DNA from 4 places in the Kitasatospora sp. NPDC036755 genome. Region 4 is predicted to be linked to each of the others. Evidence: riboswitches for the same ligand, from Rfam matches in the RefSeq annotation. Region 4 holds a riboswitch; each other region holds the start of a gene.
What was found. Region 4 has a riboswitch for cobalamin ahead of AB0E96_RS34105 (HoxN/HupN/NixA family nickel/cobalt transporter). Riboswitches for the same ligand answer to the same signal wherever they lie in the genome.

Region 1: it holds a riboswitch for cobalamin, as region 4 does, so the genes downstream of both, metE (5-methyltetrahydropteroyltriglutamate--homocysteine S-methyltransferase) here and AB0E96_RS34105 (HoxN/HupN/NixA family nickel/cobalt transporter) in region 4, are expected to answer to the same signal.
Region 2: it holds a riboswitch for cobalamin, as region 4 does, so the genes downstream of both, AB0E96_RS06680 (prenyltransferase/squalene oxidase repeat-containing protein) here and AB0E96_RS34105 (HoxN/HupN/NixA family nickel/cobalt transporter) in region 4, are expected to answer to the same signal.
Region 3: it holds a riboswitch for cobalamin, as region 4 does, so the genes downstream of both, AB0E96_RS04920 (ribonucleoside-diphosphate reductase subunit alpha) here and AB0E96_RS34105 (HoxN/HupN/NixA family nickel/cobalt transporter) in region 4, are expected to answer to the same signal.

What each region holds. Positions count from the first base shown of each region.
Region 1 is NZ_JBEZUT010000063.1:16,696-21,969, forward strand. Features, by position in the region: gene AB0E96_RS12480 (MFS transporter) at 1-110, shown strand, start outside; gene AB0E96_RS12485 (MarR family transcriptional regulator) at 110-562, shown strand; gene cobF (precorrin-6A synthase (deacetylating)) at 694-1,452, opposite strand; cobalamin riboswitch at 1,600-1,757, shown strand; gene AB0E96_RS12495 (hotdog domain-containing protein) at 1,956-2,450, shown strand; cobalamin riboswitch at 2,597-2,754, shown strand; gene metE (5-methyltetrahydropteroyltriglutamate--homocysteine S-methyltransferase) at 2,932-5,247, shown strand.
Region 2 is NZ_JBEZUT010000027.1:35,288-40,561, reverse strand. Features, by position in the region: gene AB0E96_RS06690 (adenosylcobinamide amidohydrolase) at 1-227, shown strand, start outside; gene AB0E96_RS06685 (hypothetical protein) at 215-1,579, opposite strand; cobalamin riboswitch at 1,776-1,853, opposite strand; cobalamin riboswitch at 1,937-2,078, shown strand; gene AB0E96_RS06680 (prenyltransferase/squalene oxidase repeat-containing protein) at 2,258-5,074, shown strand; gene AB0E96_RS06675 (hypothetical protein) at 5,095-5,274, shown strand, end outside.
Region 3 is NZ_JBEZUT010000019.1:11,551-16,824, forward strand. Features, by position in the region: gene AB0E96_RS04915 (ribonucleotide-diphosphate reductase subunit beta) at 1-519, opposite strand, end outside; gene AB0E96_RS04920 (ribonucleoside-diphosphate reductase subunit alpha) at 519-2,930, opposite strand; cobalamin riboswitch at 3,121-3,265, opposite strand; gene AB0E96_RS04925 (glycosyltransferase family 39 protein) at 3,328-4,992, opposite strand; gene AB0E96_RS04930 (glycosyl hydrolase) at 4,989-5,274, opposite strand, start outside.
Region 4 is NZ_JBEZUT010000339.1:3,801-9,074, forward strand. Features, by position in the region: gene AB0E96_RS34090 (AAA family ATPase) at 1-418, shown strand, start outside; gene AB0E96_RS34095 (hypothetical protein) at 470-2,143, opposite strand; gene AB0E96_RS34100 (metalloregulator ArsR/SmtB family transcription factor) at 2,223-2,606, opposite strand; cobalamin riboswitch at 2,688-2,899, shown strand; gene AB0E96_RS34105 (HoxN/HupN/NixA family nickel/cobalt transporter) at 2,930-4,045, shown strand; gene AB0E96_RS34110 (type B 50S ribosomal protein L31) at 4,156-4,404, opposite strand; gene rpmG (50S ribosomal protein L33) at 4,461-4,625, opposite strand; gene rpmB (50S ribosomal protein L28) at 4,766-5,002, shown strand; gene rpsN (30S ribosomal protein S14) at 5,002-5,274, shown strand, end outside; partial or broken gene AB0E96_RS34130 (hypothetical protein) at 5,246-5,274, opposite strand, start outside.

The DNA.
Region 1 (5,274 bases), on a different contig from region 4:
TCACTTCCGGCCGCTGGGCCCGGGCGACGGCCGAGCGCACGGCACAGCGGCTCGCCGCCGAGGAGGCGGTCGAGGAGAACGAGCGGACGAAGGAGACGGTGGGCACCTGATGGAGCGCCTTGACACCGGCGGGCACCCGGAGGTGAGCGAGGCCGACGCCGGGGCGGCGGCCCGGGTCTGGCAGGGGATGTACGCACTCGTGCTGGAGCGCCACGACCGCCGCAGGATCGTCGCCGACGCCCTCGGCATGAGCTTCAGCCGCGTCAGGGCGCTGCGCCGGCTCGCCGCCGGCCCGATCACCCTGCGGGAGCTGGCCGAGCGGCTGACCGCCGACCCGCCGTACACCACCGTCATCGTGGACGACCTGGTGCGGCGCGGCCTCGCCGAACGCATCACCAATCCGGCCGACCGGCGCTCCAAGCTGGTCCACCTCACCGAGGAGGGCGAGGCGAAGGCGGCGCTCGCCACCGGGATCCTCACCACCCCGCCGGACGCGCTGCTCGCGCTGCCGCCGGAGGACATCCACGCGCTCGACCGGGTACTGGCGAAGCTCCTGGGCTGAGGCCCCAGCCGAGGTCACGGTGAGGGGGCATGGCGGCCTTCGCCGAGAAGCGCCCGCCGGAGTTCACCGACCGCTGACGCGCCGCGCCGCCCCGCCGCCCGGGGCGGCGCACCGCGTCACGCTGCCGAGGGTCAGCCGTCCGAGCGCCGGAGCAGGTAGGTGTCCATGATCCAGCCCTTGCGCTCGCGGGACCGCTCGCGCAGCTCGCGGATCCGCGGGGCCGCCTCGGCGAGCGGCCCGGAGACGAGCACCTCGTCGGGGGTGCCGAGGTAGGCGCCGTAGTGGATCTCCAGCCCCCGGGGGTCGATCTCGGTGAAGGCGGCCCGGCCGTCGAGCATCACCACCACGTCGTCCACCCCCGCGGGGAAGCCCTCGGCCAGGCGGCGACCGGTGGTGATCTGCACCGGGCGGCCGACCCTGGTCAGCGTGGTGCGGTGCCGGGCGGCGAGCGCGGAGACGCTGCTGATGCCCGGGAGCACCTCGAACTCGAACGGCACCCCGCCACGGGTGGACACGTCCTCGACCACGGCGATGACGCTGTCGTAGAGCGCGGGGTCGCCCCAGACCAGGAAGGCGCCGCTCTCCTCCGGGCCGAGGTGCTCGGCGAACAGCCGCTCGACCAGATCGGCGCGGCGCACGCGCCAGTCGTCCACGGCGGCGGTGTACGCGGGGGTGGTGCGGTCCCGTTCCGCGTCGGGCACCTCGACCACCCGGTGCCCGGGCAGGCCGTGCTCGGCCAGCATCCGGCGGCGGAGCCTGATCAGGTCCTGCCGCTCCTCGCTCTTGTCGAGGATGAAGAAGACGTCGGTGCGACCGATCGCCTTGACCGCTTGCAGGGTCAGGTGGTCGGGGTCGCCCGCGCCGATGCCGATGACGAAGATGTGCCGCATGGGGGACATTCTGCCGTCCGCCCCGGCGTACGGCCCCGGCGGTCGTGCGTGGACCGACCGAGGAGGTGGGCGGTGGCCGTGAGCTGCGCGGATGGACGTAAGCTGGCCGGGCAGCTGGTTCACCCCGCCCGCCGGGCGGGGTGTCGCAAGAGGGAACCCGGTGGGAATCCGGGACTGCCCCGCAGCGGTGAGCGGGAGCGACCGCCGTCCTGTGCGGCGGGCCCGGACACGGGCCCGGGAGGCTACGGCCGGTAGGTGTCCGTCCCGGTCAGGCCGGGAGGGCGCGCCCGCGAGTCCGAAGACCTGCCGCTGCCCGCGTGCCGTGGTGGCCCGCGGTCCCACCACGACCCCGAGGGCGGGCCGCTGGTGCGGGTGGGCCGTATGCGCACGGCCGCCCGCTCCTTCGCGTGCCCGGCACGGGGCGCGCGACCCACGAAGGAGGGTTCCGTGCAGCGGAACGCCGACCACGACTCCCGCGGCGCCATGACGGGCGGGCCGTCGCTGTGACCAGTCCGTCCGTCCTCTCCCGCACCCCGGCCGACTCCGCGGTGACCCTCGCCCACATCATGAGCGACCACGACACCAACCTCTACGGTTCGGTGCACGGCGGCGTGATGATGAAGCTGATCGACGACGCGGCGGCCGCCGCCGCGGGCCGGCACGCCGGAGTCCCCGCGGTCACCGTCTCGGTCGAGGAGATGTCCTTCCTGGCCCCCGTCCGGGCCGGGGATCTCCTCACCGTCCGGGCCCGGGTGGAGCACGTCGGGCGGACCTCGATGGACGTGGCCGTCGTGGTGACCTCGGAGCGGTGGAACCTCACCGGGCCCGTCACCAGGGTGGCGACGGCGCAGCTGGTCTTCGTCGCGATCGACGCGGACGGGCGGCCGCACCGCGTCCCGGAGCTGGTCGTGGAGGGCTCCTCCGAGGAACGGCGCGACGGTGCGGCGCGGGAGCGGCGGACCGGCCGCACCGGGCCGGAGCGCGAGCCGGTCGAGTAGCCGTCCGGGCAGCCGTTCGGGGTGGCCGTCCGGGGCGCTCCGTCTCACGATGCAGACGGCTTTCGAGATTTCCGCCTCCGCGGTGGCGTTCTGCCCCTAAGCTGGCCACGCAGCTGGTTCGCCCCGCCCGCCAGGCGGGGTGTCGCAAGAGGGAACCCGGTGGGAATCCGGGACTGCCCCGCAGCGGTGAGTGGGAACGACCGCCGTCATACGCACTGGACCCGGGACGGGTCTGGGAAGCGACGGCCAGTAGGTGTCCGCCCCGGTTTCGACCGGGTGGGCGCGCCCGCGAGTCCGAAGACCTGCCACTGCCCGCGCGCGACCGTTCGCGTGCGGCCATCCGGTGACCTCGTGGGCGGGTCGGCGACCATACCAGGCGGAGCCGTGCACGGGCACGGGTGTCCGTCCGGTTCGTCCTCCCTTCGCGTCCTCGTGCCGCCACCGGTGCACTTGAGGATTCAGGCTCGCGAAGGAGAGTCCCTTGACAGCGAAGTCCGCAGCCGCGGCGTCCGTGGCCACCGCGTACGGCTACCCCCGGCAGGGCCGTAACCGTGAACTGAAGAAGGCGATCGAGGGCTACTGGAAGGGCACGGTCACGGCCGAGGCGCTGCTGTCGACCGCGGCCGACCTGCGCCGGACCAACTGGGCCCAGCTCGCCGGGGCGGGGGTCGGGGAGGTCCCGACCGGTGACTTCTCGTTCTACGACCACGTGCTGGACACCAGCGTGGCGGTCGGCGCGATCCCGCCGCGCCACCGGGAGGCGGTCGACGCCGACCCGCTGGACGGGTACTTCGCGATGGCGCGCGGCAACCAGGACGTCGCACCGCTCGAGATGACCAAGTGGTTCGACACCAACTACCACTACCTGGTGCCGGAGTTGGGCCCGGACACGGTGTTCGCCGCGAACCCGGCCAAGGCGGTCGGCGAGTTCGCGGAGGCCGTAGCACTCGGCCACGCCGCCCGTCCGGTGCTGGTCGGCCCGGTGACCTACCTGTTGCTGGCCAAGCCTGCCCCCGGGGTGGCCGAGGACTTCCAGCCGATCACGCTGCTGGACCGGCTGCTGCCGGTCTACGCCGAGCTGCTCGCGGCGCTCAGGGCCGAGGGGGCTGAGTGGGTGCAGCTGGACGAGCCCGCGCTGGTCCAGGACCGCACCCCGGCCGAGCTGAACACCGCCGCGCGCGCCTACCGTGAGCTCGGCGCCCTCACCGAGCGGCCCAAGCTGCTGGTCGCGAGCTACTTCGACCGGCTCGGCGAGGCACTGTCGGTGCTGGCCAAGGCCCCGGTGGAGGGCTTGGCGCTGGACTTCACCGGCCCGGCCGCCGCCAACCTGGAGGACCTGGCCGCCGTCGGCGGGCTGCCCGGCAAGCGGCTGGTCGCCGGGGTGATCGACGGGCGCAACATCTGGATCAACGACCTGGAGAAGTCGCTGTCCACGCTGGCGACCCTGCTGGGCCTCGCCGACACCGTCGACGTCGCGCCGTCCTGCTCCCTGCTGCACGTCCCGATCGACGCCGCCGCCGAACGGGAGCTGGACCCGCAGATCGCCCGCTGGCTCGCCTTCGCCCGGCAGAAGGCCGGCGAGGCGGCGCTGCTCGCCCGCGGCCTGCGCGAGGGCACCGGCGCGATCACCGCCGAGCTCGCCGCCAACCGCGCCGACCTCGCCTCCCGCGCCAACTCCCCGATCACCCACGACCCGGCGGTGCGCGCCCGGGCGGCCGCCGTCACCGCCGAGGACACCCGCCGCGCCCAGGCCTACCCGCAGCGGGCCGAGGCCCAGCGCGCCCGGCTCGGCCTTCCGCTGCTGCCGACCACCACCATCGGCTCCTTCCCGCAGACCACCGAACTGCGCACCGCCCGCGCCGACCTGACGGCCGGACGGATCGACGCCGCGGCCTACCGGGAGCGGATGGAGAGCGAGGTCCGCGAAGTCATCGCGTACCAGGAGAAGGCCGGCCTGGACGTCCTGGTACACGGCGAGCCCGAGCGCAACGACATGGTCCAGTACTTCGCCGAGCAGCTCACCGGCTACCTCGCCACCCGGCACGGCTGGGTGCAGTCGTACGGCACCCGGTACGTGCGCCCGCCGGTGCTGGCCGGCGACATCTCCCGCCCGCACCCGATGACCACCGAGTGGTTCGTCTACGCGCAGCACCTGACCGACCGCCCGGTCAAGGGCATGCTGACCGGTCCGGTCACCATGCTCGCCTGGTCCTTCGTCCGCGACGACCAGCCGCCGGCCGACACCGCCCGGCAGGTGGCCCTCGCCCTGCGCGACGAGGTCACCGACCTGGAGGCGGCCGGCGCGGCCGTGGTCCAGGTGGACGAGCCGGCCCTGCGCGAGACCCTCCCGCTGCGGGCCGCCGCCCGCCCGGCGTACCTGGACTGGGCCACCGAGGCCTTCCGGCTGGCCACCTCCGGGGTGCGGGCCGACACCCAGATCCACACCCACATGTGCTACGCCGAGTTCGGTGCGATCATGACCGCGATCGACGACCTCGACGCGGACGTCATCTCCCTGGAGGCGACCCGCTCGCACATGGAGGTGGCCGGCGAGCTGGCCGCGGCGGGCTACCCGCGCGAGGTCGGCCCGGGCGTCTGGGACATCCACTCGCCGCGCGTCCCCAGCACCGAGGAGGCCGTCTCCCTGCTGCGCGCGGGTCTGGCGGCGATCCCGGCGGAGCGGCTGTGGGTCAACCCGGACTGCGGGCTGAAGACCCGCGGCTGGACGGAGACCCGGGCCTCGCTGGAGAGCCTGGTCGGCGCGGCCCGGGTGCTGCGCGCGGAACTGGCCGGCTGACGGAGGCCGGATTCCGGGAGTCGGAGC
Region 2 (5,274 bases), on a different contig from region 4:
CGGTGTGCGTCGCGGTACGGCGCACCGGCGCGGGGGAGAAGCCGGAGCCGTTTGGTGGCCCGCGCTCGCTGCGGGGCGCACGGGTGGCGCGCGCGGTCCACGCGGCGGTGCGCGCGGGGGCCGAGAGGGACCGCGCGCGCCGGGCGCGGGGGCCCGCACCCGAGCACGCACGGCCGACGCAGGACTGCCGCCGCAGCGTCGTCCTGCCGGTGGATCAGCTGCCGTAGCGCAGCGAGACGGTGTCGCCGAGGTGGACGGTGGTGGCCCGGGTGGCGGCGGCCTCGATGGCGCCGTCGAGGCCGACCTTCCAGGTGGAGGAGCCGCTGTTCGCGGTGCCGTTGAGCGCGGTGACGGTGCCGCCTCCGGTGGCCGGGGTGACGGAGGTGACGCAGCCGCTCGGAGTGGCGGTGGCTGCCGCGTCGAGGACGTCGCCGAGGGTCGTGGTGGTGCCGGTGGGGGCGAGGGTGACGGCGCAGACCTTGAGGCTGCCGGTGCCGTCGTCGACGACCAGGGCGAGCTTCGCGGCGGTACCCGTGGTGAAGTCGGTGGTGGCGGACCAGGCGGGTTCGCCCGCGCTGGTCGGCGCCGGCGGGGTGGCGGTGAACCCGGCGCCGGCGACGGCGCGCAGGCCGTCGACGGAGGCGTACGGCGACGGGGAGGTGTCGGTGGGCAGGTACTTGAAGCCGCCGCCGGGCTTGAACTGCTGGGCGATGAGGAAGTCGAGCGGGGTCTTGCCGGTGCCGCTGGTGAAGTCGGTGCCCTGGGGGTTGATGCCGCAGGCGTTGAGGCCGGACACGGCCCAGCCGTTGGAGTCGGTGTTGACGCCGAACATGGCGTTGAAGGCGCCGGAGGAGGCGAGCTTGCCCTTGAGGAAGTTCTTCGCGGCCACGATCGCGGCGTCGGTGTTCGGGACGCCGCCGACACACAGCGAGGCGATGGCGGCGCCGGTCATGTCGATGTCGCTGCCCTGGGCGAGCGCGGTCGGGTCGCCGGCGGCCTTGCTGTAGTTCCAGCCGCCGTCGTTGTGCTGGTTGGCGCGCACGGTCGCGACCGAGGCGTTCAGCAGGGACTGCGGGACGCGTTGTCCGCCGCTCTGGGTCTTGGCACCGCCGAGGGCGAGCAGACCGAAGACTGTCCCGTTGAAGTTCGCGGACGGGCCGTAGTAGCCGGGTTCGGCGGTCTGCCAGTAGGCGGCGAGGTCGGCCACGAGGTTGCGGCCCGGGCCGATCCGTGCAGGGTCGATGCCGGCCGCGTAGGAGTTGAGGATGCCGCGTTCGTAGTCCGTCACCACGGGCGAGGCGCTGGGCCAAGTGGGGGCGGCGAGCTGGTTGCGGTAGACGAGGCGGGCGTTCTTGCTGGTGTCACCGCCGGGGGTCACGTCCGCGGAGGCGGTCCCGGCGGCGGCGAGCGCGCTGAAGGCCCACTCGTTGGAGAGCCCGCCGCCGGTGACGTAGCTGCCGTCGGCGGCCTGGAGGGACTTGAGGTACGTCACGCCGGTGCTCTTGGAGGTGGCTATCTGACTCGGCGAGGCGGTGGCGTGCGCAGGGACGGCCGACAGGAGGAGGGCGCCGGCGGCCATGGAGACGGTCGCCGCGGAGGCGAGACGTGAGGAGATGAGGCGCGAGTGCGCGGGAACGGACACGGAACGGGCTCCTTGGGGTGACGGGCGCGCCGGTCCTGCCCCGGGCGCCGGCACTCGTTCGGGGAGCGCGCGGTGGGGGCGGCGGCCGCCCGGATCGCGTGGGCTGGCTGGTGCTGGTGCTGCACGACCGCGCGGGCATTCGGGCTCGGGACCGGTGCAACCACCGCCCCACACCGCTGCGCGTCAGCTCCGGATTCGCACCGGATTCCCCCGCTCGGCCACCGCGGACGTTACCGCACCCGTGAACGGATCTACGGGGTGGCGAAAGTGACATGACGACTCGTTGACGACGACTTCGAGCGCGTGGTGTGATGAACCGCTTTTTCATCCTCGGCAGTCAGGGGAAGCCGGTCCGATTCCGGCGCTGACCCGCAACCGTAGACCCGCCCGCAAGGGCCGGTGAGCCGGAATGCCTGCGCCGGGGCCTTGTTCAGGAGTACATGCGTCGTCGTGGACTACGACGCGGTCACGACGGTCCCCGTACCGGGGAGAGCCGTCGGCTGCGCCGTGGGACCCCGACAACCGATCGGGGAGTCGCCGGTGAGGGTCAGCAGCAGTCCTACGCGTCACAGAAGCAGAGAGCTGGGCTCGCTTCTGGTCACCACGGCCGTCGCAGTGGCCGCCTGCGGAACGGTCCTGCTCGGCCACCCCGGCAGCGCGGCAGCCGACCCGATCGAGCAGTGCACGGCGACGACGGGCGCGATCGTCGCCGTCGACTTCGGCCACTGGGGCGGCGGGGTCGTCCGCGGCTGCGACGCCCACCCGACGACCGGGATGAACCTGCTGCACAACGCCGGTTTCACCACGACCGGGACCGAGCACGACGGGCCCGCCTTCATCTGCCGGCTCGGCACCGGGACCTTCAACGGCGGCGTCCAGTACCCCACTCCGGCCGAGGAACCGTGCGTCAACACCCCGCAGGCCACCGCGTACTGGTCGTACTGGATCGCCGCACCCGGCCAACAGACCTGGTCCTACAGTCAGTTCGGCGCCGGCACGCAGCAGCCCAAGCCCGGCGAGGTCGAGGCCTGGGTGTACGGCGGCACCGACATCGGCGGCACCAGCGGGGCACCGAGCTTCACCCCGGACTCGGTCCGCGCCAAGAACGGTGGCTCCTCGGCGTCCCCTTCGCCTTCCTCCTCCCCCTCGGCTACCCCGACCCCGACCGCGAGCCCCACCGGGCCCTCCGCAACCGGCAACCCGGCCGCGGCCGCGGCCTGGCTGGCCGGTCAGCTGGTCGGCGGCGACCACATGGAGAACTGGGCCGCCCCGGGGCCGGACTACCCCCGGACCGCCCTCACCGCCGTCGCGCTCGCCGCCGCCGGGACGCAGGACCCGGCGCTGCGCAAGGTCGTCGGCTTCCTCGTCGACCACACCGACGCGTTCCTGTACCCCGACGGCCCCACCGGCGCGCCCGACACGAGGGCCGCCACCCTCCTGGCTCTCGTCGCGGAGAGCACCGGCCGCGACCCGCGCACCTTCGGCGGGCGGGACCTGCTCGCCGCGCTCACCGACCACGTCTGCACGGCAGCCGGGGAGAACGGCAAGTGCACCGCCGCCGGGGACTTCCTCGGTGCGGCCTCGCCCTGGGTCCAGTCCCTGGGCATCATCGCCCTCCAGCGCGCCGGCGTCACGCCGCCCGCCCCGGCACTCGCCCGCTTCACGGCCTTCCAGTGCGCCGACGGCGGCATGGCCGGCTCGATGATCGTCGCCGGTGACCACTGCGAATCCGACCCGCTCACCACCGCGGCCGCCGCCCTCGCCCTGCGCACGGCCCCCGGCTACGAGGCAACCGCCAAGAAGGCCACCGACCAGCTCGCGGCGAGCCAGCAGCCCGACGGCTCCCTCCTCCCGTACGCCGGCGCACCCGGCGACACCACCAGCACCGCGAGCGCCGCCCAGGCCTTCCAGGCCACCGGCCAGGGCGCCCGCTGGGCCGCCGCCACCGCCTGGCTCGCCGCCCGCCAGAACAAGGACGGCGGCTTCGGCCCCGACGCGTTCACGCCGGACCCGGACGCCGCCGCCACCGAACAGGCCATCCTGGCCCTGACCGGAACCGACCTCACCTGCGTCCGGCACAACCCCGACGGCGCCACCCCGACGCCCACCCCGCCCGTCGGCAGGAAGCCCGACGCCGCCAAGGGCAGCGCCTACCTCACCGACCCGGCACGGCTGATCGCCGGCCACTACTACGAGGGCTTCCCGGCGTTCGCCGACTTCGGCCTCACCATCGACGGCGCCTACGCCCTCGCCGCCACCGGCACCGACGACGCCGCGCTGCGCCGGATCGTCGACTTCCTGGACCAGCAGGGCAAGGACGCGAGCGACCGTACCGTCAACGACTGGACCGCCATCGGAACCGAGTACGCCGGCGGTGGCTCGATCGGCAAGGAAGCGCTGCTCGCCGAGGTCGTCGGCCGGGACCCGCGGAACTTCGGCGGCCACGACCTGATCGCCGCCCTCGCGGCGATGGTGTGCACCAAGGCCGACGCGAACACCGGCTGCGACGCCCCGGGCAACTACGCCTACGCCACCTCGGTCTTCTCCCAGGCGCTCGCCGTCATGGCCCAGCTCCGGGCCGGTGAGTCGGCCGGCGCGGCCCCCGCCATCGCCTACCTGAAGGGCCTCCAGCACGCGGACGGCTCCTGGCCGAGCCTGATCCCCGCCACCGGCGACTCCGACGTGGACAGCACCGCGATGGCGGTCATGGCCCTGGCCCTGGTCCCGGGCGAGGACGCCGCGCTGGCGGTCGACAAGGGGCTCGGCTGGCTCGCCGCGCGGCAGCTGCCGGACGGGGGCTTCCCCGGCGCGGCCGGTGACTCGACCAACTCGGCCGCCCTGGCCGTACAGGGCATGACGCTGCGCAAGAACACCTACGACGGTCAGATCGCCAAGGCACTCGACTTCCTCGCCGGGCAGCAGAACGGCGACGGCGGGTTCAACGTCGCCTCCGGCGGACAGCAGGGTTCGGACGTCCGGGCCTCCACGCAGGTGCTGGGCGGTGCTACCGGGATCTCCTTCGGGACGCTGACCCGCTCCCTCGGAGGTACGCCGACGCCGACCCCCACGGGGACTCCGACGCAGATGCCCACGGGGACGCCGACCGGCACGCCTACGGGCACCGCGAGCGCAACCGGCACGCCGACCCCGACGGGCACCGGCACGCCGTCGGCGACGACGTCCCCCACCTCCGTCGCGTCCGATCCCGGTGACGGCTCGACCACCCGTCCGTCCGACGCCCCGCTCGTCGGTGAACCGGTCGGCGGTGGCGTGCCTGCCGGGACCGGGCAGTCCGGTACCGGCGGCCTCGCGGCGACGGGGAGCGAAGCACTGGCACTGACCGGGGCGGCCGGTCTGCTGACCGTGCTCGGCGCTGTGGCCGTCCTGGCCGCCCGCCGTCGTACCGCCTCCGGTTCGGGGCGTCACCGGTGATCCGGCGCTTCGGCCGGCTGATCGGTGCCGCCGCCACGACCCTGGCCGTGGCGTTCGGCGGTGTCGCCGTGGGCACCGCCCCCGCCGCCGCCGCGCCGCTGCCGATGGACCAGTGCACCACCACCTCCGGCGTGGTCCTCGCCGTGGACTTCGGCAAGTGGGGCGGTCCGCTGCTGCGGTCCTGCGGGACCACCCCGACC
Region 3 (5,274 bases), on a different contig from region 4:
GATCAGGTTCAGGAGGAACGCGCGGCGGTCCTCCTTGGTCTGCAGCGACTCGATGTGGTCGACCGCGTTCATGTACTTGAAGCAGAACTGCGCCTTCTGGCGGATGGAGGGGATGTTCTCCACCGCGGCGAAGGCCGCGTTGCGGTCCTCCGGGTCGGGCAGGTACGTGTCGAGCAGCGTCAGGTAGAACTGGACGTGCACGGCCTCCTCGAACAGCTGGCGCGACAGGTACAGCCGCGCCTCCGGGGAGTTGATGTGCTTGTAGAGGCTCAGCACCACGTTGTTGGAGACGATCGAGTCACCGGTGGCGAAGAACGCGACCAGTCGCCCGATGAGGTGGCGCTCGCCCTCGCTGAGCTTCGCCAGGTCGGCGACGTCGGAGTGCAGGTCCACCTCCTCGACGGTCCAGGTGTTCTTGATGGCGTCCCGGTACCGGTCGTAGAACGACGGGTAGCGCATCGGGCGCAGGGTCAGCTCGAAGCCGGGGTCGAGCAGCATCTTCTGGCGGTCGTCGGACATTACTGGCAGGCCTCGCAGGACTCGGGGTTCTCCAGGGAGCAGGCGATGGCGGCTTCCTGCTCCGGGGTGAGGGAGGGGGTGTTCACGGGCACCGGCGCCGGCGCGGCGGCACGGGCGGTGCCGGACGCGGCCTGGGCGATGCGGGTGGCCGGGCGCGAACGCAGGTAGTAGGTGGTCTTCAGACCGACCTTCCACGCGTAGGCGTACATCGAGCTGAGCTTGCCGATGGTCGGCGCCGCCATGAACAGGTTCAGGGACTGGCTCTGGTCCAGGTACGGCATGCGGGCCGCGGCCAGGTCGATCAGCGCGCGCTGCGGCAGCTCCCACGCGGTGCGGTACAGCGAACGCACCTCGGCGGGCAGCCAGTTGAGCTCCTGGACGGAGCCGTTGGCGTCGCGCAGGGCGTCGCGGGTCTGCTGGTCCCAGACGCCGAGCTCCTTGAGCTCGCGCACCAGGTACGGGTTGACCTGGAGGAACTCGCCGGACAGCGTCTCGCGCTTGAACAGGTTGGACACCTGCGGCTCGATGCACTCGTAGACGCCGGCGATGGAGGCGATGGTCGCGGTCGGCGCGATGGCCAGCAGCAGCGAGTTGCGCAGGCCGGTCTCGGCGATCCGGGCGCGCAGCGCCGTCCAGCGGTCGGCCCACTGCGGGGCGGCCGTCGGGAAGTGGTCGATGTGCAGCTCGCCGCGGGCGGCGCGGGTCTCGCCGTACGCCTCGTGGCGGCCGAGCTGCTCGGCCAGGTCGGCGGAGCGCTCGTAGGCGGTGAGCATGATGCGCTCGGCGATGAGGGTGGAGAGGACCTTCGCCTCGGCGGAGTCGAAGTCGATCCGCAGCTGGAAGAAGACGTCCTGGAGGCCCATCACGCCGAGGCCGACCGGCCGCCAGCGGGAGTTGGAGGTGCCCGCCTCGGTGGTCGGGTAGAAGTTGATGTCCACCACGCGGTCGAGGAAGGTGACGGCGGTGCGCACGGTGGCGTCCAGCCGCTCCCAGTCCATGGCGCCGATCAGGTCGGCGGCCGTGGCGCCCGGGGCGACGTGGGCGCCCAGGTTGACCGAGCCCAGGTTGCAGACGGCGGTCTCGGAGTCGTCCGTGACCTCCAGGATCTCCGTGCACAGGTTGGAGGAGTGCACGGTGCGGCCCGGCAGGGCGGTCTGGTTGGCGGCGCGGTTGGAGGCGTCCTTGAAGGTCATCCAGCCGTTGCCGGTCTGTGCCAGGGTGCGCATCATGCGGGCGTACAGGGTCTGCGCCGGGATGGTGCGGACGGCCTTGCCGGCCAGCTCGGCCTTGCGGTAGGCCTCGTCGAAGTCGGCGCCCCACAGGTCGACCAGCTCGGGCACGTCGGCCGGGGAGAACAGCGACCAGTCCTGGTTGGCGTTGACCCGGCGCATGAACTCGTCCGGGATCCAGTGGGCCAGGTTGAGGTTGTGGGTGCGGCGCGCCTCTTCACCGGTGTTGTCGCGGAGCTCCAGGAACTCCTCGATGTCGGCGTGCCAGGTCTCCAGGTAGACGCAGGCCGCGCCCTTGCGGCGGCCGCCCTGGTTGACGGCGGCGACCGAGGAGTCGAGGGTGCGCAGGAACGGCACGATGCCGTTGGACTTGCCGTTGGTGCCGCGGATCAGGCTGCCGCGCGAGCGGATGCGCGAGTAGGACAGGCCGATGCCGCCGGCGTGCTTGGACAGGCGGGCGATCTGCGCGTAGCGGTTGTAGATCGAGTCCAGGTTGTCCAGCGGCGAGTCGAGCAGGTAGCAGCTCGACATCTGCGGGTGGCGGGTGCCGGAGTTGAAGAGCGTCGGCGAGGAGGTCAGGTACTCCAGGCGGCTCATCAGGCCGTACAGCTCGGCCACCTCGCGCACCGACTGCTCGCTGTCGCCGACCGCCAGGCCGCAGGCGACGCGGAGCAGGAAGTGCTGCGGGGTCTCGATCACCTTGCGGGTGATCGGGTGGCGCAGCAGGTAGCGGGACTGCACGGTGCGCAGGCCGAAGTACTCGAAGCGGTCGTCGCCCGAGGGGTCGATCAGCGCGTCCAGGGCGGCGGCGTGCTTGGCGACGAACGCGGCGGTGGTGTCGCCGATCAGGCCCTCGGCGTGGCCGACGGCGATCGAGGCGGAGAAGGACACCGAGCCCTGGCTGTTCGCCTCGTCGACGATCTCCAGCGCGAGCAGGCGGGCGGCCAGCTTCGAGTACTGGGGGTCCTCGGCGATCATCGACGCGGCGGCGTCCACGGCCAGCCCGCGCAGCTCGGCGAAGTCCGAGCCGGCGTGGCGGCCGCGCAGTGCGGCGGCGGCGACATGGCCGGGGTCGACCTCGGTGAGGTCGGTGCTGCGGTCGGTGAGCAGCCGCAGCAGCGCGCCCCCGGGGTCGGAGACCGTCGGGTCGGTGAAGGCGGTACCGGAGCCCTGGGCGGGCAGGGTGGCTGAGGCAGCGGTGGTCAAGGCGCTCTCTCCTGGCGGCGATCGGCGGCGGTGCTCGGGGGCCACCGGGCCGATCTGGGCAGGGGAGCACGGCGCGAACGCAAAAAGCGTCGCGCGAGGTGACTCCCCGGCCCGCCCGCGAGGCCCGGAGGGGTACTGCTCGTGCCGGCGCGGCCTCTGCGGGAGGGCCGTGGCGCACGCCGTCGGCAGGTACTCGGACTCGCGGGGTGCGGCTGCTGGAGCCGCCCGCTCACCGCTGCGGGGCAGTCCCGGATTCGCACCGGGTTCCCCTGCATCGACAGCAGAAGCGAGCATACATGTAGTGCCGCCAGACTGTGGCGGCACCATATGTTGTGCCTGTCGTGTCGCGGGTGTGCGTGGGCCGGACAGCCGGTCAGTGCTTGAGATAGACCTTGTACGTGCTCGAATCACCGGTCGGCGAGGTGAACTGGGCGACCAGCCGGTAGTGTCCGGCGGCGGCCAGGGCCTCGCTCAGGGCCCGGTCGGTGCCCCTCGGCGCGGTGCTGTCCAGGACGACCATGGTGAACCAGCCGTCCCGGATCGCGGCCACACTGCCGTCGTCCCCGTGGTGCTGCACCCCGCCGCCGTCGCGGTACTCCGTGCCGGCCCGCGTCGAGATCCACTGCGCGGGTTCGGAGACGCTGCCGAGGTAGTACTCGGCCAGGCCGTCGACCTCGGTGAGATAGCGCCCCTGGGGCTCGGTGTGGGCCCTCAGAACGGCCAGCAGGCGGCCGGAGTCGGGCCCGTTCTGGTAGCGCAGGGCGGACTGCTCCATGCCGAGCGCGAGCAGCGCGACCCAGACCAGGATGCCCAGCTGGGGGTGGCGGAAGTGGGCGCCGACCAGCCGGGTCAGGCCGACCCCGGCGAGCGGGGCGGCGAGCAGCATGCCGTAGCCGAGGTGGCGGAACAGCGCGCCGGAGGTGCCGGTCCACAGGTGGGCGGCGGGGATCAGCAGGGCGGTGACGGTCAGGACGGCCCCGAGCAGGGCGCGCTGCCCCCGGGTGGTGGGGACGGCGTCCTTCTCCGGCGCGTCGTGCTCGTTCATCTGCTCGCGGCGCGCGTAGGCGACGGTGCCGGCGACGGCGAGGACGGTGAACAGGCCGGCCCACTGGAGCGTGCCGAGCAGGATCGGGCCGGCCGGGCCGGGCGCGTTGCCGCGCGAGGGCGACCACCCCGCGACCGCGCCGAGGGTGCCGTACGGGAGCAGCAGGACGAGGGTGGCGGCGGCCGACAGCAGCGCGCGCACGGCGGCCGGGCCGGGCCGGTGGTGCGGCCGGGCGGCGGCGAACGCGAGGGCGACCAGCGCGGGGACGGCGAAGGCCGCGGAGTAGGCCACGGCGCAGGCCAGTGCCGCGGGTGGGGCGGCGAGCAGGGCCAGGGCCGGATGGCGGTGGGCGGTGAACACCGTGGTCCAGGCCGCGAGGGCGATCAGCAGGACGGCGAGGGACTCGGGCGCGGCGTAGAAGCCGACGACGACGGTGGACTGGAGGACGGCGTACACGGCGATCGCGCAGATGGCGACCCGCTCGTTGAACAGACGCCTGGTCAGCGCGTACAGCAGCATCGTGGTGATCAGTGCGAAGCCGAGACTGAGCAGCCGGGTGCCCCAGATGCCGTTGGCGTCGGCGGCGGCGCCGGCCAGCGGCGGGTAGAGCCAGGGCGATCCGTGCACCCGGTCGACCAGGTCGGTGGTGACCGGGGTGCCGTGCAGCAGGTGGGCCAGCTGCTGGCGGCCGGCGACCATGGCGGCGGCCTCGTCGGGGTGCGCGGCGGCCAGCAGCCGCAGCGAGAGCGCGGCCTGGACGGTCAGGACGGCGCCCAGCAGGCCGCGGGCGATCCAGCGGCGCCGGGGGCTGCTGCCCGGGTCCCAGCCGATCGCGGGGACCGGCGGGATGGTGTACGGGGCCAGCTCGATGCCGTCGGGGTTGTCCACCGCCACGGCCGCGCGGTGCTCGGCGGGGTCCGGTTCCGGACCGGCCGTCGGGCCGTGGGCGGAGCGGCTGGTCGGGACGGGGGGGAACTCGGACTCAGTGCTCATCGGGGGTTCCGGATGTCGAAGCCGTAACGGGGGTCGGACACGCGCTGTTTGAACGCGGCGAGGGTGTCCGGGACGGCCTCGACCCGCCAGTCCGCCCGTTTGACGATGTTGAACCAGACGAAGCCGATGATGTCGTCGTGCGCCTCCAGCCCGGAGAACAGCTGGTCGATGTCGGCCTGCTGGCGCTTGCCCTGCTCGGACGCGGTCTCGCTGATGAAGAAGGGCTTGGCGCAGAAGGTGCGGATCTCGGCCATGGTGGGCCCGTAGAGGGTCTCGAAGGTC
Region 4 (5,274 bases):
GGCCGACGGCCGTCCGGCGGACGCGGTGGAGCGGTTCACCCTGGCCCTGGCGGAGAACCGCGGGGACGAGCACGGCGAGATCGTCCAGAGCTACCACCTCGCGCAGGCGCTGATCGCCGACGGCCGCGCGGAGCAGGCGCTGACCCTGTTGGCGGGGGCCACCGCCCTGGCCGAGGACACCGGGGACAACGACATGCTGATGAAGCTGCCGCTGGTCCGGGCCCGGGCGCACCGGGCGCTCGGACAGCTGGACCTCGCCGTCGCCCAGGCCGAGGACTGCGCCCGGCGGGCCGAGGAGCGCAGCCAGTACGCGAAGGAGGCGCAGGCCCACACCCTGCTCGTCGCCCTCGCCGAGGAGTCGGCGAACGAGGAGCTGGCGGAGCGCAGCCGCGAACGGCTGCGGCAGCTGGCCGAGTAGGGCCCGGCGCCGGGGCTGCGGCGCGCCCGGGGACGAGCGGCAGGGCGGGCCCTACGGTCCGGTGCGGAAGGACACCCGGGTGCGGTGCTCGCCGGTGCGGACGGTCAGTCCGTGCGCGGGCAGGCCGGCCTGGTCGCCGCCGTCGGCGAGCCAGCAGGCCACGGCGGAGCCGAGCAGCAGCGGGTCGACGGCGAGGTCGGAGTCTCCCCAGCCCGGTTCGGCGCGGGCCTCCAGGAGCAGACCGGTGCGCAGCCGGAGCAGGTGGCGGGCCGGGCCGAGGGCGGCCACCGCGACGGTCAGGCCGGGGAGTTCGGCGGCGCGGTCGGCGAGCCAGCGGGCGGCGGGGAGTTCGGCGTGGGCCTCGGTGCGGGCCAGGACCTCGGCGGTGTAGCGCAGGGCGTCGCCCGGGTGGTCGTCGGTGAGGGCGTGGAAGCCGCGCGGGGTGTGGTCCTTCGGGTCGAAGGGGTAGCGCCGCAGGCTGACTTCGGTGCCCTCGCTCCTGCCCTCGACGTCGTACGCGGTGGGCCGCTCGGTGGCCGGGGGGTGCGGAACGGGCCTGGGGTAGGGCGGCAGGGTCGGCTCGTCCCCGGGTTCGTCCAGTCCGTCGAGGAAGGAGTAGAGCAGCGGGCGCAGCAGCCGGGCGGACTCGCCGCGGTGCGCGAGTGACCGGTCGGTGATGGAGCTGAGGTCGGCGGGCTCCTCGGTCAGGGCCCGTTCGACCTGGGCGGCGAGGTCGCCGTCGGGGTCGAGGGCGGGCGCGGCCTGGCCGAAGGCGTAGCTGGGGGAGCGCGGGTCGAGTTCGGCGGCGCCGGTGGCGACGAGCAGGGTGCGCCGGTTCAGGGCGGCGCCGTAGAAGGTGACGGAGCCGTGGTCGCCGATCACGCAGTCGGCGGCGACGAGTGCGGCCTGCCAGCCCTGGTGGGGCGGGATCAGGCGCAGGCCCATCCGGCAGGCGGCGTCGAGCAGCGCCTCGGGGTCGTGGCGGCTCCACACGTTGGGGTGCAGGACGACGGCCACCGTGTACTCGTCGGCGGGGAGTTGGCGGACCAGCCGCTGGGGCAGGTCGGGGCGGCGGCCGAAGGAGGAGTGCGCGCTCCAGGTGGAGCTGAGGACGACGAGCCGTCGGCTGCCGGTGGCGCCGAGCGCGGCACGGTAGCCGTCGCGGGAGCGTCGGCTGCCGAGCATCCGGTCGAAGCACGGGTCGCCGACGACCCGGGCGACGTCCAGGGCCTCGGGGCAGGAGATCCGCAGGCGGTCCAGCTGTTCGGGGTGGGAGAGGCCGAGGACGTCCACGAACACCCTTCCGCGGTGGGTGAGTTCGTTGCGGGACAGGCCGGCGGCGCTGACCGTGTCGCCGGTGGACTCGGTGACCAGTCGGTTGTAGCCGGCGCCGTGCGGGAGGACGACGAGGCGGGCGTCCAGGCGGTGCATGGAGGAGTGGACGGCGCAGGAGACGGCCAGGTCGAAGCGGAGGCGGACGGCCTCCTCCCAGTCCAGCACGGTGAAGCCGGGCAGGCCGTGCAGGTACTCGTCCAGGGCGCGGTCGGCGAAGGCGGAACCGGGGTTGACGGTGAAGTACCGCTCGACGCCCTCCGGGCTCAGCAGGCTGAGGACGTCCAGGACCCGGGTCGCCGAGGTGAGGGTGCGGGCGACCGCCAGCACGCGGGCCTTGACCGGTTCGGTGTTCCAGCGGTCGGCGGGCCAGGCGTGGGGGTGGGACGGCACATCATGATCGTACTGGCCGGGGCGGCGTCCGGCGCGTCCTTCCGGGGAAGGACGCGCTCCGGGGTGGGCCGAGCCGGGGTCAGCCCGTGGCCGCGCCGGGCTCGTGGTGCTCGGCGGCGGCGCACTCGTCGAGGATGGGGCGCATGGACTCGTCCACGAGCCGGTAGCGCACCACTCGTCCGTCCCGGTCGCCGGTGACCACGCCGGCCGTGCGGAGCAGCCGCAGGGCCTGGGAGACGGCGGGGTCGCGCATGCCGGTGGCCACCGCGAGGTCGGTGACGGCGAGGGGGCCGGCCCGGTGGAGGGCGAGCAGCAGGGCGAGCCGTCCGGGGTCGGCGAGCAGCGAGAAGCGCTCCGCCCAGGACCGGACGTGTGCCGGGTCGCCGATCGCGGCGATGGCTTCGCAGACCCGGTGCCCGTCGATGGTGCGGTGGCCCGCGCGGTCGGCCGGTACGAGATGCATGCGGACATTCTCGCAGGCGGCGGCCTGTGATCCTGGACACCTGCGCAGGTGCGCAACCTTGCACGGGTCGGGGCGCGGCCCTACGGTGTTCCCCGCCGTGGTGCTCGGGAAGACCGGTGACGGACCCTCAGGGGTCCCAGCCCGGAGCGGCCCTCGCCACTGTGATCGGGTCGTTCCTCCGCATGCGGAGGAGCGTCGTCCGTCCCCACGAAGCCACTGGGCGCCCCACGCCCGGGAAGGCGGGTACGGGTGTCCCGTAAGCCAGGAGACCGGCCACGGCATCTCACGAGGTTTTCCACGAGGTGCTGGAGCGTGATCCGCAGATGACCCTGCCCGAAACCGTTGCCGACGGGCCGAACACGGCCCCTTCCGCACTGCCCGCCTTCAAGTGGCGGCGCGAGGACACCGTCCGTACGGCGGGGCTGATGGCGGTGATCGTGGCCATGCACGTGGTGGCCTTCGGCACGCTGATCTTCCTGGTCGCGCCCGAGAGGTACGCGGTCGGTACCCAGGTCTTCGGGGTGGGCCTGGGCATCACCGCGTACACCCTCGGCATGCGGCACGCCTTCGACGCCGACCACATCGCGGTGATCGACAACACCACCCGCAAGCTGATGGCGGACGGCAAGCGGCCGGTCTCGGTGGGCTTCTGGTTCGCCCTCGGGCACTCCTCGATGGTGGTGCTGATGGCCGCCCTGGTGGCGGGCGGCGCGCAGCTGGCGAACACCCTGATGGACGACGAGTCGCCCACCCACAAGTGGCTCGGCGTGGTCGGTACGACGGCTTCCGGTGCCTTCCTCTACCTGATCGGCGCGCTGAACCTGGCGGCGCTGCTCGGCATCCTCAAGGTGTTCCGCTCGATGAGGGCCGGGAAGTTCGACGAGAAGGAGCTGGAGGCGCACCTCGACTCGCGCGGCTTCATGGCCCGGGTGCTGAACCGGGCGACCCGCTCGATCACCCGGCCGGGGCAGATGTTCCCGGTGGGCATGGTGCTGGGCCTGGGCTTCGACACCGCGACCGAGGTCACCCTGATGGTGATGGCCGGCTCGGGTGCGGCCTCCGGGCTGCCCTGGTACGCGATCGTCTGCCTGCCGCTGCTGTTCGCGGCCGGGATGAGCCTGTTCGACACCCTGGACGGGACGTTCATGAACTTCGCGTACCAGTGGGCCTTCGCCAACCCGGTGCGGAAGGTGTACTACAACCTGACCATCACGGGTCTGTCGATCGCGGTGGCCTTCATCATCGGCACCATCGAGCTGGTCGGGGTGCTGCACGAGAAGCTCGACCTGACGGACCCGGTCACCGGGTTCATCGCGGACATCTCGCTGGACAACGTCGGCTACGCCATCGCCGGGCTGTTCGTGGTCGTCTGGGTGATCGCCATCGGCTACTGGAAGCTCGCCCGGGTCGAGAAGCGCTGGACGCCCGGGAACCCGTGACCCGGGCGGCCGCCGGTGGGCCCGACCGGCCCGGTGCCGCCGCCGCGCCGCAGGCACGCCGAGACGGCGCCTCCCCGGACGGGGGGAGGCGCCGTCGGCGTTCTCCGGGGTCAGTGCCGGTCGCCGTAGCGGCGGCGGAACTGCTCGACCCGGCCGGCGGTGTCCAGCACCCGGGACTGGCCGGTGTAGAAGGGGTGGCTCGCCGAGGAGATCTCGACGTCGATCACCGGGTAGGTGTTGCCGTCCTCCCACTCGACGGTGCGGTCGCCGGTGGCGGTCGACCGGGTGAGGAAGGCGAGGCCGCCGACCTTGTCGCGGAAGACGACCGGGCGGTACCTGGGGTGGATTCCGGACTTCATGAGGGGCTCCTCTCGGGTCGGGCTTGGGTGGTCGGACCGGTCGGACCGGCCGGGGGTCAGCGCTCCTCGCGGAAGTCGACGTGCCGGCCCGCGGCCGGGTCGTACTTGCGCAGGACCATCCGGTCCGGGTCGTTGCGGCGGTTCTTGCGGGTCACGTACGTGTAGCCGGTGCCGGCGGTGGAGCGGAGCTTGATCACCGGGCGCAGTTCGCTGCGGGCCATCGGGTGTCCTCCTGGGCTCTGGGGTGTCGGTTCCCGGGTCTCGGGCCGGGTGCTGGGAACCGTACACCGAAATGGATGTCATTTTCATCTGGTGTAACGTGAGCCCGGTCCCGCCCATTCCCGGACGCCAGGGAGCACCCATGTCCGCCCACTGCCAACTCACCGGGCGCCGTCCCGGCTTCGGCAACGCGATCTCGCACTCGCACCGCCGTACGCCCCGCCGCTTCGACCCCAACATCCAGCGCAGGCGCTACTGGCTGCCCGGCGAGGGCCGGTACGTCCGGCTGACGCTGAGCGCCAAGGGCATCCGCACCGTGGACGCGATCGGCATCGAGGCCGCCGTCGCCCGCATCCGCGCCCGGGGGGAGAGGGTCTGATGGCCAAGCGGAGCAAGATCGCCAAGAACGAGCGGCGGCGCGCGACCGTCGCCCGCCACGCGGAGCGCCGCGCCGAGCTCAAGCGCGTCATCGCCCACCCCGGCACCGGCCCCGCCGAGCGCGCCGCCGCCCGGGCCGAACTCGCCCGCCAGCCGCGCGACGCCAGCGCCACCCGCGTCCGCAACCGGGACGCCCTGGACGGCCGGCCGCGCGGCTACCTGAGGGCCTTCGGCCTCTCCCGGGTCAACCTGCGCGTCCACGCCCACGCCGGA